2 regions of the Streptomyces sp. NPDC006798 genome follow, and region 2 is predicted to be linked to the other one. Evidence: riboswitches for the same ligand, from Rfam matches in the RefSeq annotation. Region 2 holds a riboswitch; the other holds the start of a gene.
The links. Region 2 has a riboswitch for cyclic di-AMP ahead of ABZ714_RS09730 (LysM peptidoglycan-binding domain-containing M23 family metallopeptidase). Riboswitches for the same ligand answer to the same signal wherever they lie in the genome.

Region 1 (7,359 bases), on a different contig from region 2:
TCGGTCCGCCGTTGCCCGGCCGACCCCCGGTCGCCCCCCGGCTGTTCCCACGTCGTCCCCCGTCCGGCCCTCCGCGGGTCGCCCTCCGCCCGTCCGGCCGGGACGCTGAGGGGGGAGGAGAGCATCCGTGGCGGAGGAAGAACAACCGAACCTGTCCGGTGGTGCCCGGCGACTCGCCCGGATGCTGCCGTCGCTGATGATCATCGTGGGTGTGGTCTTCGACCTCTCGACCCCGTCGAAGTTCACCGCCGCCCCGATGTTCACGGCCGCCCCGCTGCTCGCCGCGCCCTTCTTCTCCTTCTCCGTCACCCTGGCGACCGGGATCTTCGCCGTACTGACCGAACTGGCCCTCGACTTCTACAACAGCCTGCTCGACGAGACCCAGGCGTATACCGAGCTGACCACCGTGATCACCGTCTCGGCGCTGGCCCTCTTCATCAACCGGGTCATCACCCGGAGCCAGCAGCGGCTCGCCTCCGCCCGGGTGATCGCCGAGACCGCGCAGCGCGCCGTGCTGCCCACACCCGCCGAGGAGATCGGCGGGCTACGGGTCGCCGCCCGGTACGAGGCCGCCCTCGCCGACGCCTTCATCGGCGGCGACCTCTTCGCCGTCCAGGAGACCCGGCACGGGGTGCGGCTGGTGGTCGGCGACGTCCGGGGCAAGGGCCTGGGCGCGGTCGAGGCCGTGGCCGTCCTGATCGGCGCCTTCCGCGAGGCGGCCGAACGGGAGCCGACGCTGGAGGAGGTCGCCGCCCGGCTGGAGCAGGCCCTGGTCCGGGAGGGGCTGCGCAGGGGCGGCGACACCGAGGAGAACACGGCCCGCTACGAGGGCTTCGCGACTGCCGTGATCGCGGAGATCCCGCACGGGGCCGGGGTCGTACGGCTGCTCAACCGGGGGCACCCCGAACCGCTGCTGCTGCGGGGCGACGGCCGGGCCCGGTTCCTGCCGCCGGACGACGCGGCCCTGCCGCTGGGGATGCGGGAGCTGGGGGAGTGGCCGGGGCGGACCGAGACCCATCCGATGCCGGCCGGCTCGACCCTGCTGCTGTACACGGACGGGCTCTCCGAGGCGCGGAACCCGGCGGGGGCCTTCTACGACCCGGGGGAGCGGCTCGGGGGCCGGGTGTTCCCGGGGCCGGGGGAGCTGCTGGACGCGCTGGTCGACGACGTACGACGGCACACGGGCGGCGGATCCACGGACGACATGGCGCTGCTGGCGGTCACGGGGCCCTTGGTCACGGGACCTGAGTTCTCCGGGCGTGCGGTCTCCGGTACTCCGGCTTCCGATACCCCGTCTGCGGATGCCCCGGCTTCCGATACCCCGGCCTCCGGATCTGGGGCTTCCGGGTCCGCGGCCTCCGGATCCCCGACCCCCGGGACCCCCGAGGACGGCTGATCTCCGGATCCCGTAGGCCGGCTTCCGGCCCCGGTGGCCGAACCCCGCCGAGGGTCCGTCCGGCGCCGGGACAGGCGGCGCTCCGGGCTCTTGGATAAAGACTTGACCAACCCTTCGCCGGGTGTCGGCGCCTATGTGCCATTGCACAGCCCATTTATCGACCGAGAGTAACCGAGTCGTCGCTCTGCATATATCAATTGACGGTCCGTCAGTGGCCGCGAGCGCCCCGACGGGGCGTCAGGGACCCGTTTTGCCGGTCGGCTCGCCCGATTTGGCGAGCTTCTGTCCCGGTTGATCCACCAGATGGGTTTAACGATCATCAGGAACAGCTTGGAAAACATTCCCGGTGTCTATTAACGTTCGATAACGCAGCGCGGTCGTCCCAGCCGCCGTCAGGGCGGCTCCGTGCTCATGCGCCGAATCCCGCAAGGGAACCGGGGAACCACTTCTTGGGGTGAATCGGGTGACTCCGCAGCCTGCGGAGTCACGCGTAGGAGACCTTCCTGCTCCGAACCCGTCAGCTAACCCGGTAGGCGAGAAGGAAGGAAAGGAGCACGCCTCAGTGGCGTCCAACACCCCTGCCCCGCAAGCCCCCGCCGGGCCCGGGTACTCGCACTCCGGCTTCCGTGAGGACGGCGGTCCCGAGCGTTCCACCGACGAGTGGAACCCGAGCGCCGAGACCATCGGTTCCAACCGCGGCAAGCACCGCGTACTGCGCCAGCAGCGCCGGGCCTTCGCCCGCAGCTCCACCGTCCTCGGTGTCGGTGTCATCGCCGCGGTCGGCGCGGGCGGCATCGCCACCGCGCAGGACAAGGCCCCGATCACCATCTCCCTGCCCGACGGGCTCGGCGGCGACGAGGAGGGCCCCGCCCCGGTCGGCCTCGCCACCATGGGCGCCCCCGGTGCCCAGGCCGAGGAGGCCGACGCGGCCGCCGGTGACGCCCTGCGCTCCCGGATCCTCCAGCAGGCCGAGCAGCAGCAGGCCACCGCCGACGCGGAGCGCCGCGCCGCCGCCGAGAAGGCCGCCGCCGAACAGGCGGCCGAGGACGCGAAGCAGGCCGCCACCGACGCCAAGAAGAAGGCGGACGAGGCGAAGAAGAAGGCCGCCGAGGAAGCCAAGAAGAAGGCGGAGGCCGAGCGGCTCGCCAAGCTGGCGAAGAGCTTCTCGCCCCCTACCTCCAACTACCGGATCACCTCGGTCTACGGCCAGTCCGGCTCGATGTGGTCCTCCGGTCAGCACACCGGTGTCGACTTCGCCGCCTCGGCGGGCACCCCGACCAAGGCCGTCGGCGCGGGCACCATCAAGTCCGCCGGCATGGCGGGCGCGTACGGCCTCCAGACCATCCTCCAACTGAACGACGGCACCGAGGTGATGTACGCCCACCAGTCGTCGATCAACGTCAGCGTCGGCCAGAAGGTCGCCGCGGGCGACATGATCGGCCGGGTCGGCGCCACCGGCAATGTCACCGGCGACCACCTCCACCTGGAGGTCAGGACGCCCGGCGGCTCGGTGATCGACCCCCTGGCCTGGCTGCGCAGCAAGGGCGTTCCGGTCTAGGCAAACCCCCGCGGCCCGCTTCTCTCGTGGACCACCGGCAGTTCCGACGCATCACCCCCCGACGTCGGAGCTGCCGGTTTCCGCATGTCCGGGGCGGAATGTCCGGGGCGGCCGGGTTCGGGGCGGCCGGGTTCGGGCGCGGAACGCCGTACGGGTCAGACGCGGTACGGGTTGTACCCCTCGTAGTCGCGGTACGGCGGCGGCACCCGCACCGCGCCCGCCGCCCGGGCGCCGTAGGTGAGCGCCGGTCCCGCCACCGCCTTCCGGTTCCACATGTGGTGCAGCAACTCCTGCTCCCTCGCCACGAAGTCCGGGTCGGCGGCCCCGCGCGACGCCCGGTCGCGCAGAAAGGCCAGTGACGTCGCGAACCGTACGTACTCCGACACCGCGTGCGCGGCGGTCGGCCCCCCGGCCCGGCGGGCGAACGACCGGGCTTCGGACCTGGCCCGCATCGACGACAGCGCGGCGGGTTCGGCGGGCGCCAGCCAGCCCGCCGCGGCGTACGGCGGCAGCGCCACCGAGATCGTCCGCAGCTCCCGCTGCCGGGACCAGATCGTCAGCCAGGTCAGCAGCGCGAAGGCCGGGACCATGAACATCCCGTAGACCAGATAGAAGCCGAACGGGCCGAGGTAGGACGCCGAACCGTTCCAGAGCGCGTGCATCGCCATCGACAGCAGCAGCCCCAGCACGGGCAGGACGAACCGGCGCAGCCGGTGCCGTCGGGCCGCCATCGCCGCGAAGCCCAGTCCGAGACCGGTGAGCACGGTGAAGAGGGGATGCGCGAACGGCGACATGACGACCCGTACGAAGAACGTCGCCGCCGCCGAGGCGATACCCGAGCCGCCCGCCGACTGCTCCTCGTCGAAGGCCGTCCCGAGATAGAGGATGTTCTCGGTGAAGGCGAAGCCGGTCGCGGTGAAACCGGCGAACACCACACCGTCGACCAGACCGGTGAAGTGCCGCCGCCGGAAGAAGAAGAGCAGGAAGAGCGCGGCGGCCTTGGCGGTCTCCTCGACCACCGGGGCGACCAGGGTCGCGCCCAGATTGTCGGCGCTCGTCGGATCCGCGGTGGCGGTGGCGATCCACTGGATCGCGAAGGTGTTGGCCAGGATCGAGACCAGTGCCGCGGCGAAGGCGCCCCAGGCGAAGGCGAAGGCGAGGTTCCGCCAGGGCCGGGGCTCGACCCGGCCCAGCCAGCGGAAGGCCGCCAGCAGAAGGGGCACGGGCAGGGTGGCGAGACCGAGGCCGACCAGGAAGCCCTCGGAACCGGTCTGCTCCCGGACTATCGCCAGGATCACCAGCGCGCACAGGGCCAGCAGCAGGATCAGTATCCCGGCCCGGATCGCCTTGCTGCGCCAGATCCGGGAGACCCGCGGCTTGTAGCGCCAGCGGGAGCGCTCCGGCATGGCGTCGAAGACCGGCCGGGCGTCGTACGCGGGCACGGCGGGGCCGCCGGAGCCGCCGGTGCCCATCGGGCCGGTGGTCTGGGCGGTGCCGGTGGGCCAGGTGGCCTGGGTGGTGTCAGCGGTGTCGGTGGTGCTGATGGGTTCGGTGGTGTCGGTGGCGGGATTCGGCTGGTGCGGGTGGGACCGGGGCGGGGTTCCGGTCGCGTCCTCCGGTGGTACGGGCCGGGGCCCGGGCAACCCGGTGCGTTCCGGATCGGGTGGGGACGCCCCGGCCTCAGGGGGCGAGGGACGCGGTACGGGACGGGATGCGGACGGCTCGGACACCCGTCGACACTAACGATCCCCTGTGACAACCGGCGACGGGGCGCCGTGATCCCTGGCCGGTTCGCGCGATACACCACCGCGAATCGCCCCGACCGCGACCTTTCGAACGGCGTCCGGCGGCGCCGGACACCACCGCCCGGGGCCGTTCCACCCGGTCCGGGACCGCCCGTGGCCGTGCCGCCCGGAGGACGCTCCGCCGTGGCCGTGCCGTCAGACCCGGCGGAAGAGGAGATCCCGGACGACGTGGCCCTTGTCCAGACCCTGTCCCTCGAACCGGGTACGGGGCCGGAAGCCGGGCCTCGGCGCGAAGCCGCCGTCCTCGGCGGTGTTCTCGAAGCCGGGGTGCGCGGAGAGCACCTCCAACATCTGCTCCGCGTACGGCTCCCAGTCCGTCGCGCAGTGCAGTACGGCCCCCGGCTTCAGCACCCGCGCGGCCAGCGTCAGGAACTCGGGCTGGATCAGCCGCCGCTTGTGGTGCCGCTTCTTCGGCCACGGGTCGGGGAAGTACACCCGCATTCCGTCGAGCGCGCCGGGCGCCAGCTGCTCCCGCAGCAGGATGATCGCGTCACCGTTGGCCACCCGGACGTTGGTCAGCCCGTTCCGCTCGGCGAGGCCGAGGAGGTTGCCCTGCCCGGGGGTGTGGACGTCCACGGCCAGGATCCCGGTCCCGGGGTCGGCTGCGGCCATCCGCGCGGTCGCCTCGCCCATGCCGAAGCCGATCTCCAGGACGACGGGCAGCCCGTCGAACATCGCACCGAGATCGAGCACCTCCCGGCCGTCGATGTCGAGGCCCCAGACCGGCCAGAGCCGTCGCAGCGCGTCACCCTGCCCGGTGGTCACCCGGCTCCGCCGGGGCTGGAAGCTCCGGATCCGGCGCTCGTGGTGCGATCCGGCGGGATCGGCGGCGGGGCCGCCCGGAAACCTCGGCTCGTCACGGCGGCGCCGTACCTGGGCCCCGGCGGAACCGTCCACCGTGGCAGCCGTGGCAGCCGTGGCCGACGGGGTGTGCTGGGCGTCCGAGGGCTCGGCGGCCACGAGCCGCTCGGGGCCTTCGGGGGTCTCGGGGGTGTGGGGGCGCGATGTCGACACAATGAACCAATTCTACGGCGCCCCGCCCACACGGCGCCCCGCCCGCACCCCGGCCCGCTCGTTCCCGCCCCGCTCCGGCTCGGCCGGCCGAGCCCCGGCGGAGCGCGAGCGGTGCGGCTACAGCATCGCCCGGACCCGGCGGGCCACCTCGCGGCCGATCGGGAGGGACGCCGTCGCCGCCGGGGAGGGCGCGTTCACCACATGGACCACCTGGCGGCTCTCCCGGATCAGGAAATCGTCGACGAGCGTGCCGTCCCTGAGGACCGCCTGGGCGCGGACGCCCGCGTCGGTCCGGCGCAGGTCGCCGGAGGCGACGGCCGGGAGCAGTCTGCGGACCTCCGCCGTGAACGCCTCCTTCGACATCGAGCGGCGCAGCTCCCCCGCCCCGTACCGCCAGTGGCGGCGGGCGAGCCGCCAGCTCCCGGGCCAGGTCAGGGTGGCCGCCAGCTCGGCCGGACGGATCACGCCCCAGTCGTACCCCTCGCGGGCGAGCGCCGGGACCGCGTTCGGCCCGACATGGACGGAGCCGTCGATCCCCCGGGTCAGATGGACCCCGAGGAAGGGGAAGGCCGGGTCCGGTACGGGATAGACCAGCCCCCTGACCAGGGACGGATCCCTGAGTTCGTAGTACTCGCCGCGGAAGGGGACGATCCGCGCCCCCGGATCGTCGCCGGTGAGCCGGGCCACCGCGTCGCTCCGCAGCCCGGCACAGTTGACCAGGGCCCGGGCCCGCAGCACCGTCCCGGCGGCGGTGCGGACCGCGGCGCCCCAGGGACGGCGGTCCACCGCGACGACCTCCTCGCCGCAGCGCACCTCGGCCCCGGCCGCGACCGCCAGCTCCGCGAGCTTCCGCGCCACGGCGCCGAAGTCGCACACCCCCGTCGTCCCGACATGGATCGCGGCCACCCCGCGGACCCCCGGTTCGTACTCCGTGATCTGCGCGGGGCCCAGCTCCCGGACCGGTATCCCGTTCTCCCGGCCGCGCTGGACCAGGGCGTGCAGCCGGGGCAGCTCGTCGCGGCGGGTGGCCACGATCAGCTTGCCCGTCACCTGATGGGGCAGATCGTGCTCGGCGCAGAACTTGACCATCTCCGCCGCGCCCGAGACCGCGTACCGCGCCTTGAGGGAGCCGGGCCGGTAGTAGATCCCGCTGTGGATCACCCCGCTGTTGCGGCCCGTCTGATGGCGGGCCGGAGCCGGTTCCTTCTCCAGCACCACCACCCGGGTCCCGGGGGCCGAGCGGGTCAGCGCGTACGCCGTCGAGAGGCCGACGATGCCGCCGCCGACGACCAGCACATCGCAGTCGAAGCCGTGCACGGTCCGCCGCCCGGTGCCCGTCATCGCTCCACCTCCGCCAGCTCCACTCCGCCCGATCGCCCCGGCCGCCCCATCCGTCCCGCTCGGCTCGCTCGTCCCGCTCGGCCCCGCAGTGCCGATTCCGCCGTCCGCCCCGCTCGCCGCTCTTTCTCCGTTCTTCCCGTGCTGTCCGCGTTCCTCGCCGCCACGGCTCAGGCCACCGCCTCTCCGGCGGCTGTCCCCGGCCGCCGTACGTCCCATCCCGATACTGCACCCCGCCACTGACAACG
Region 2 (7,359 bases):
CGACCGTCCGGCGCTGCGCGAGCTGTGGGCCGGGGAGCGCAAGGACGCGCTCTCCCTCTATCTGCACATACCGTTCTGCGAGATCCGCTGCGGATTCTGCAATCTCTTCACCCGGATCGGCGCCCCCGACGAGCTGACCACGCGCTATCTGGACGCTCTGGACCGGCAGGCGACGGCGGTACGGGACGCGCTCGGGGACGACGGGCCGGTCCGGTTCGCCGCCGCCGCGTTCGGCGGCGGTACGCCGACCTTCCTCACCGCCGACGAGCTGGAGCGGCTCTGCGATATCGCCGAGAAGCGGATGGGCGCCGATCTGGCGGCGGTCCCGCTCGCGGTGGAGACCTCTCCGTCGACGGCCACCGCCGACCGGCTGGCGGTGCTCGCCGCCCGGGGCACGACCCGGCTCTCCATCGGGGTGCAGAGCTTTGTCGCGGAGGAGGCCAGGGCCGCGGTCCGCCCCCAGCGGACGGCCGAGGTGGAGGCGGCACTGGGGCGGATCCGGGAGAGCCGGATCCCGGTCCTCAACATCGATCTGATCTACGGCATCGACGGTCAGACCGAACGCAGCTGGCGCTACTCCCTGGAGACGGCGCTCGCCTGGCGGCCGGAGGAGCTGTATCTCTATCCCCTCTACGTCCGGCCGCTGACCGGCCTCGACCGGCGGGCCCGGGAGAGCGACCGGGAGTGGGACGCCCGGCGGCTGTCGCTCTACCGCCGGGGCCGGGATCTGCTGCTCGGCCAGGGCTACGAGCAGGTGTCGATGCGGATGTTCCGGCGGACCGACGCCCCGGGCGCCGGAGCGGCGCGCGGCCCCGACGACTACGCCTGCCAGACCGACGGGATGATCGGCCTGGGCTGCGGGGCCCGTTCCTACACCTCCCGGCTGCACTACTCGTTCGACTACGCGGTGGCCGCGTCCGAGGTCCGGGGCATCATCGACGACTACACCGGGACCGAGGACTTCGGCCGGGCCGAGGTCGGTTTCGCGATGGACCCGGCGGAGTCCCGCCGCCGCCATCTGCTGCAGTCGCTGCTCCAGGCCCGGGGCCTGGCCGTGGCCGACTACCGGGAGCGCTTCGGCCGGGACCCCGGGGACGACTTCGGCCCCGAACTGGCCCGGTTCACGGCCCTGGGCTGGCTGGACGGGTCGGCGCCCGCCGGTCTGCTGCGGCTGAGCCCCGAGGGGCTGGCGCATTCGGACGCGCTGGGCCCCGAGCTGTTCTCCCCCGCCGTACGGGCGCGGATGACCGCGTACGAGCCGAAGTGAGGCCGTCGTCATGGATCTGACGCTGCTCTACCGGGGGCCGCTGGCCTCCTGCGACTACGACTGTCCTTACTGCCCCTTCGCCAAGCGCCGGGACACCCCGGACCAGCTCCGGGCCGACCGGGCAGCGCTGGAACGTTTCTCCAACTGGGCCGCCGAGCAGACCGGGGACCGCCTCTCGGTCCTCTTCACCCCCTGGGGCGAGGGTCTGGTCCGGTCCTGGTACCGGCGGACCCTGGTGGAGCTGTCCCGGCTGCCGCACATCCGCCGGGTGGCGATCCAGACCAATCTCAGCTGCCGTACGGAGTGGCTCGCCGACGCCGACCCGGAGAAGCTGGCGCTCTGGTGTACGTACCATCCGGGTGAGACGCCGTACGACCGGTTCCTGGCCCGGACCCGTGAACTGGCAGGCCGGGGCATCCGGTTCAGTGTCGGGATCGTGGGGCTGCCCGAGCACCGCGAGGACGCCCTGCGGCTCCGCGCCGACCTCCCGGACCAGGTCTATCTCTGGGTCAACGCGGCGGAGGGCCGCGGTTACGAGGACGCGGAGGCCGACGCCTGGACGGCGGTCGACCCGCTGTTCCCGTACAGCAGACGCCCCCACCGCTCGGCGGGGCTGCCCTGCCGTACGGGCGAGTCGGTGATCTCCGTCGACGGCGAGGGAACGGTCCGGCGCTGTCATTTCGTCCGGGCCGAGCTGGGCAATCTCTACGACGGCTCCTACCGGGCGGCGCTCCGCCCGAGGGCCTGTCCGCTGGCGGTCTGCGACTGCCATATCGGCTATGTCCATCTGGAGTCGCTGCCGCTGTACGACGTCTTCGCCGGTGGGGTGCTGGAACGGATTCCGGCGCCGGGGATCTCGCCATCCGGGACATAAACCCCGAAAACATGGCCCGATTTCCGGCCATGTTCCGATCATGGGCGGGATCTCCGGCGCCGCCGCTCCACCGAAGGATCTTCATATTCACCCCGCCTTCACGACAGAATCTTCACCGCGGCGGGTGACGGCTCAGGGCGCCGGGCGCCGAGAAGCACCGGCTGCAACGTGATGACCTGCGAAGACATGACCCAATGGCAGCCAACCGACCTCGGCGCCCTACTGCGAAGCCGACGGCCCGGGTAGTCATGGCCGCGGCGTCCTCGGGACATCCCCGGGGCCGCCCTCCACCACGATTCCCGGAGGTCGTTTCGTCATGTCCAGATTCACCCGACGCCAGGTCATCGGGGCCGCCGCGGGCGCAGCCGCGGGCACGGCACTGATCGGGGTCGCCACCGCGACCGCCGTCGGTTCCTCCGGCGGCCACACCACGCACGGCCCCGCGAAGGGACTCGACTCCTTCGACGAGGTCTTCCAGGGCCGCCGCATCCAGGGGCTGCCCGCCGAGGGACACGCCGCCAAGTCCCATGCCGCCCACGGCGGCTACCAGGTACTGATCGACGGCCGCGAACTCCACATCATGAAGCACGACAAGTACGGCTGGAGCAGCGCGGTCAACCACTACTCACGGTTCAAGACCCCGCTCGACGCCGCGCGGGGCGCGGTCGAGAGCCTCAAGGGCGCCCAGCTCGTTCCCTTCATGCCCACCGTCTGAGCCGGGGAGCCCGCGACATGACCGTACGCAAGAACCAGGCGAGCCTCACCACCGCCGAGAAGAAGAAGTTCACCGACGCCGTGCTGGAGGTGAAGCGAATAGGCGTCTACGACCAGTTCGTCGAGGCCCACCGGCTCCGCTTCGCCCTCGATATGAACACCAGCGTCTACGTGGGCCACTTCGGGGCGTCGTTCCTGCCCTGGCACCGCAAGTACCTGATCGACTTCGAGGCCGAGCTGAAGAAGGTCGACGCGACGGTGTCGATCCCCTACTGGGACTGGACGGTCGACAACACGCCCGCGTCGTCCCTCTGGGCCCCGGACTTCCTCGGCGGCACCGGCCGCGCCCTGGACGATCAGGTCATGGACGGCCCGTTCGCCTACTCCACGGGCAAGTGGAACATCACCGTCGGGGTCGATACCGGGGTGTTCCTCAAGCGCTCTCTCGCCAGCTGGGTCCCGACGCTGCCCACCGCGGCCCAGGTCGCCGACGCCCTGGCCCTGACCACCTACGACTCGGCGCCGTTCCGGGACGGTTCGAGCGGCTTCCGTGCCCGGCTGGAGGGCGCGGACGGCTACTACGCCATGCACAACCGGGTCCACCGGTGGGTCTGGGGCCACATGGAGACCGCCACGTCCCCCAACGACCCGGTGTTCTGGCTGCACCACGCCTATGTCGACAAGCTCTGGGCCGACTGGCACGCGCTCCACCCGGCCAGCGCCGAGTACCTGCCCAGCACCAGCACGACCGGCGCGGTGGCCCTGAACGAGAACATGGCCCCGTGGACCAACACCACACCGGCCAGTCTGCTGGACCACACCCAGTGGTACACCTACGCCTGACGGTCCCGGTGTGACCGGATGACCGGATGACCGCGTCCGAGGGCCCGCTCCCGGTACGGGCGGGCCCTCGGACCCGGCGTCACAGCGGCAGCAGATCGGGCCGCTTGGCCTCCACATGGTCGCCGGAGCTCTCGCCCCGCAGCCGCCGTCCGATCCACGGCGCCAGGTACTCGCGCGCCCACTGGATGTCGTCGCGCCGTACCTCCAGCGTGCCCCGCAGCGGAGTCGGCGGCCACGGCTGGTCGGGGTCGGCCGGGATGTCGAGCCCGAGCACCTGACCCGCCCGCAGGGCGACCCGGGTATGCCCCTCCGGCGACAGATGGAGCCGGTCGGGGTCCCAGGCCCGGCGGTCCTGTACGGACCGGAGCGACCACAGGTCCAGCACCGGGCAGTCGTAGCGGTCGGCGATGGCCCGGACATGGGCCGTATAGGTGGCGATCTTGCCGCGCAGATGGCGCAGTACCGGAATGTCACGGGTGTCGAAGCCGGTGGTGACCATGACGGTGCCGACGGCCCCGGTCAGTTCGGCGACGGCCCGCTCGAACCGCTCCGCCACGTCGTCCGGGTCGCTGCCCGGGCGGATGATGTCGTTGCCCCCGGCGCAGAACGACACCAGGTCCGGGGCGAGCGCCCGCGCCCTGGGCACCTGCTCCGCCACGATCTGGTCGAGGAGCCGGCCGCGTACGGCCAGATTGGCGTACCGGAAGGTGCCTTCCGGTACGCGGTCGGCGAGCAGTACCGCGAAGCGGTCCGCCCAGCCGACGTAGGTTCCATCGGGTCCCGGGTCCCCCACGCCCTCGGTGAAGCTGTCACCGATCGCCGCGTACGACCCGATCCCGCCGGTCATCACTGTGCTCGAATCGTCTCCCACGGCAACCATCCTCCCCTCCCGGATGTGACCTACGCGACCGTAGGGAGGGGTTGACGGGCCGTGATCTATCACACCGTGATCCCGCGACCGGCCGGGAATACACCGCGTCCCCCACGACAGGGGTGTCGTGGGGGACGCGAGTTCGGCGGGCTCGGCCCGCCCGACGGGCTCAGCAGGTCGAGCCGGGCCCGGCGCGCTCAGCGGGCTCAGAGGTCGACGCCGTGGCTCCGCAGATGGGCGACGGGGTCGATGTCGGAGCCGTAGCCCGGTCCGGTACGGACCTCCAGGTGCAGATGCGGGCCGCTGGAGTTGCCGGTCGAACCGGCGAGGCCGATCTGCTGTCCGCCGCTGACGGTCTGGCCGGCGGCGACGGAGAGGGAGGAGAGATGGGCGTACTGCGAGTAGGTGCCGTCGGTGTGCTGGATGACGACCTCGTTGCCGTACGCACCGGCCCAGCCGGCGGAGACGACGGTGCCGGGGCCGATGGACTTGATGCTGGTCCCGGTGGGCACCGCGAAGTCGACACCGGTGTGGTAGCCGCTGGACCACATGGCGCCGGAGGCGCGGTACGGGGTGCTGACGGCGCCGTCGACCGGGGCGGACCAGCCGCCCGTGGCCGGGGCGGACTCGGGGGCGGGCTCCGCGGCGGCGGGCTCGGCGGCCGGGGCCGGGGCGGCCTCCTTCGCCGGGGCGGGCTCGGCGGCGGGGGCCGGGGCGGCGGCCCGGGCGCCGTCGCGGGAGGCGCGGTCGGCCTTGCCGGTCTCCGCCTTCTTCTCGGCCTTCTTCTCGGCCTTCTTCTCGGCCTTCGCCGGCTTGTCGCCGGTCCCGGACTGCGGGCGCTCGGCGCCGCCGCCGTTCAGGGTGAGCTTCAGACCGGGGTGGATCAGGGACGGGTCGTCGCCGACGGCCGTACGGTTGTCGGCGTACAGCTGCTGCCAGCCGCCCTCGACGTCGCGCTCGAACGCGATCCCGGACAGATGGTCACCGGCGACGACGACATAGGTCGTGGCTCCGGTGGCGGCCTTCCCGGCGGCGGCCGGGGTCGCGGGGGCGGCCGGGGCGACGGCGGCCGTCACCGGGGCGGCGGGTTCGGCGGCGTGGGCGCCGGTGGCCCCGATCAGGGGCAGGGCGATGGCGGCTCCGCCGGTGCCGGCGGCGACGATGCCGCGTGTGATGACCGTCGTCCGGGGACGGCGGTGCTTACCCTTTCCGGGCATGGCGCGATTCCTCTCCGGCGCCTGCGAGGTGAGCTGTCGGGTTCGGGCTGGAGTTGCCCGGCCGCGCCCGTCGGGCACGGCTTCACCCCGAGCCGTCCGGTCGCCCGGATCGGCGTACTACCTGGGTCCCCCGCTCCTGCCACGTGGTTCGGGTGAAGGAAAGTCCGGGCGGCGGCAGGATTCGGCGGTCCGTCCGGAGTCCGGTGAACCTAAACCGGCCATGTCGTCAGGAACAAGCCAAGCGGTACGGGAGCGGCCGGGGTCGATCTTGCGGGAACCCCGGGGCCGGTCACCCTCCGTGGAGACCCCGGGGTCAACTCCCCAGCGCCGGGGGCGTCACGCCCGGCGCCCCCCGCCACACAACGTCACGATTGTGATCCTGCTCATGACGACCACCCATCTCCCCATGAGACAGGGCATGTTCGACCAAGCACCTATTGGGCATGAATACGGACAGAACCCTACGATCCTCTGATGGCTCGGCCGCTCTCCGGCCCCGCCCGGACACCGTGACGGCACCGCTCCGGCCCGGTCGGACAAGAAGATTGCCCGAGGGAACCGATGTCGTATCGTCGGGTTCACGCCACCGTCGGCGTCCGAGCCGACGGCAGTGACGCCACAGGGAGCCCTCAGTGACGCAGCAGGTGCCGCAGGTTCCGTCCACCGAGCCCGAGCTGGCCGGGGTCCGCAACTTCCGCGACGTCGGCGGCATGCCGACCCTCGACGGGCGGACGGTGCGCCACGGCCGCCTCTACCGCAGTGGCCATCTGGCCCATGCCACCGGGAGCGACACCGCCTTCCTCGCCGGTCTCGGCCTCCATACGATCTTCGACTTCCGCAACGCGGCCGATATCCGGATCGAGGGCCCGGACGTGACCCTGCCGGGGGTACGGAATCTCAATCTGCCGCTGAGCGACCCCGCCGACGGCGCCGAGTTCTGGCAGGTGGTCCACCGGGGCGATCTGCCCCAGCTGCGGTCCCTGCTGGCGGACGGCCGGGCGGCGGACCGGATGACGGAGTCGTACCGGACCCTGATCGCGGGCCGGACCGGCGAGCACGGCCGGGTACTGCGCACCCTGGCCGAGGACAGCGTCCCGGCCCTGATGCACTGCGCCGCGGGCAAGGACCGGGCGGGTCTCTCGATCGCGGTGACCCTGCTGGCGGTCGGGGTGGAGCGGGAGGCGATCGAGGCGGACTATCTGAAGTCCAACGATCCGCACCGCCGCTATCTGGTCCGGCGGGCCGACGACGCGCCCGCCGGGACGTCCGGCGAGGTGATGGAGCTGCTGAGCCCGCTGTTCGACGCGCGCCCGGCCTATCTGCGGGCCGCGTTCGACACCATCGACACGGCCTGGGGCGGAACCGAGGAGTATCTGTCCCGGGGTCTCGGCCTGACCCCGGAGACCCGGGACCGGCTGCGGGAGCGGCTGCTCACCTCGGTCTGACCAGCGGCGCCCCGACACCCGACGCCCCCGGCGCCTGACGGGCCCGGGGCGTATTCCCGACGGCTACTTCGCGCCGACCTCGAAGAGGAGATAGAGGAAGCCCGCGAAGACATGTCCGGCCACGAGAT

Region 1: linked by a shared signal. The riboswitch ahead of ABZ714_RS31920 (M23 family metallopeptidase) and the one ahead of ABZ714_RS09730 (LysM peptidoglycan-binding domain-containing M23 family metallopeptidase) in region 2 are both predicted to bind cyclic di-AMP.

The regions. Positions count from the first base shown of each region.
Region 1 covers NZ_JBEYIS010000074.1:19,559-26,917, reverse strand. The annotation lists gene ABZ714_RS31925 (PP2C family protein-serine/threonine phosphatase) at 128-1,396, shown strand; cyclic di-AMP (ydaO/yuaA leader) riboswitch at 1,801-1,947, shown strand; gene ABZ714_RS31920 (M23 family metallopeptidase) at 1,959-2,954, shown strand; gene ABZ714_RS31915 (PrsW family intramembrane metalloprotease) at 3,110-4,426, opposite strand; gene trmB (tRNA (guanosine(46)-N7)-methyltransferase TrmB) at 4,895-5,656, opposite strand; gene lhgO (L-2-hydroxyglutarate oxidase) at 5,891-7,114, opposite strand.
Region 2 covers NZ_JBEYIS010000011.1:6,087-13,445, forward strand. The annotation lists partial or broken gene ABZ714_RS09705 (STM4012 family radical SAM protein) at 1-1,267, shown strand, start outside; gene ABZ714_RS09710 (STM4011 family radical SAM protein) at 1,278-2,141, shown strand; gene ABZ714_RS09715 (tyrosinase cofactor) at 2,458-2,856, shown strand; gene ABZ714_RS09720 (tyrosinase family protein) at 2,874-3,698, shown strand; gene ABZ714_RS09725 (SGNH/GDSL hydrolase family protein) at 3,778-4,578, opposite strand; gene ABZ714_RS09730 (LysM peptidoglycan-binding domain-containing M23 family metallopeptidase) at 4,776-5,786, opposite strand; cyclic di-AMP (ydaO/yuaA leader) riboswitch at 5,792-5,951, opposite strand; gene ABZ714_RS09735 (tyrosine-protein phosphatase) at 6,419-7,231, shown strand; gene ABZ714_RS09740 (DUF6126 family protein) at 7,295-7,359, opposite strand, start outside.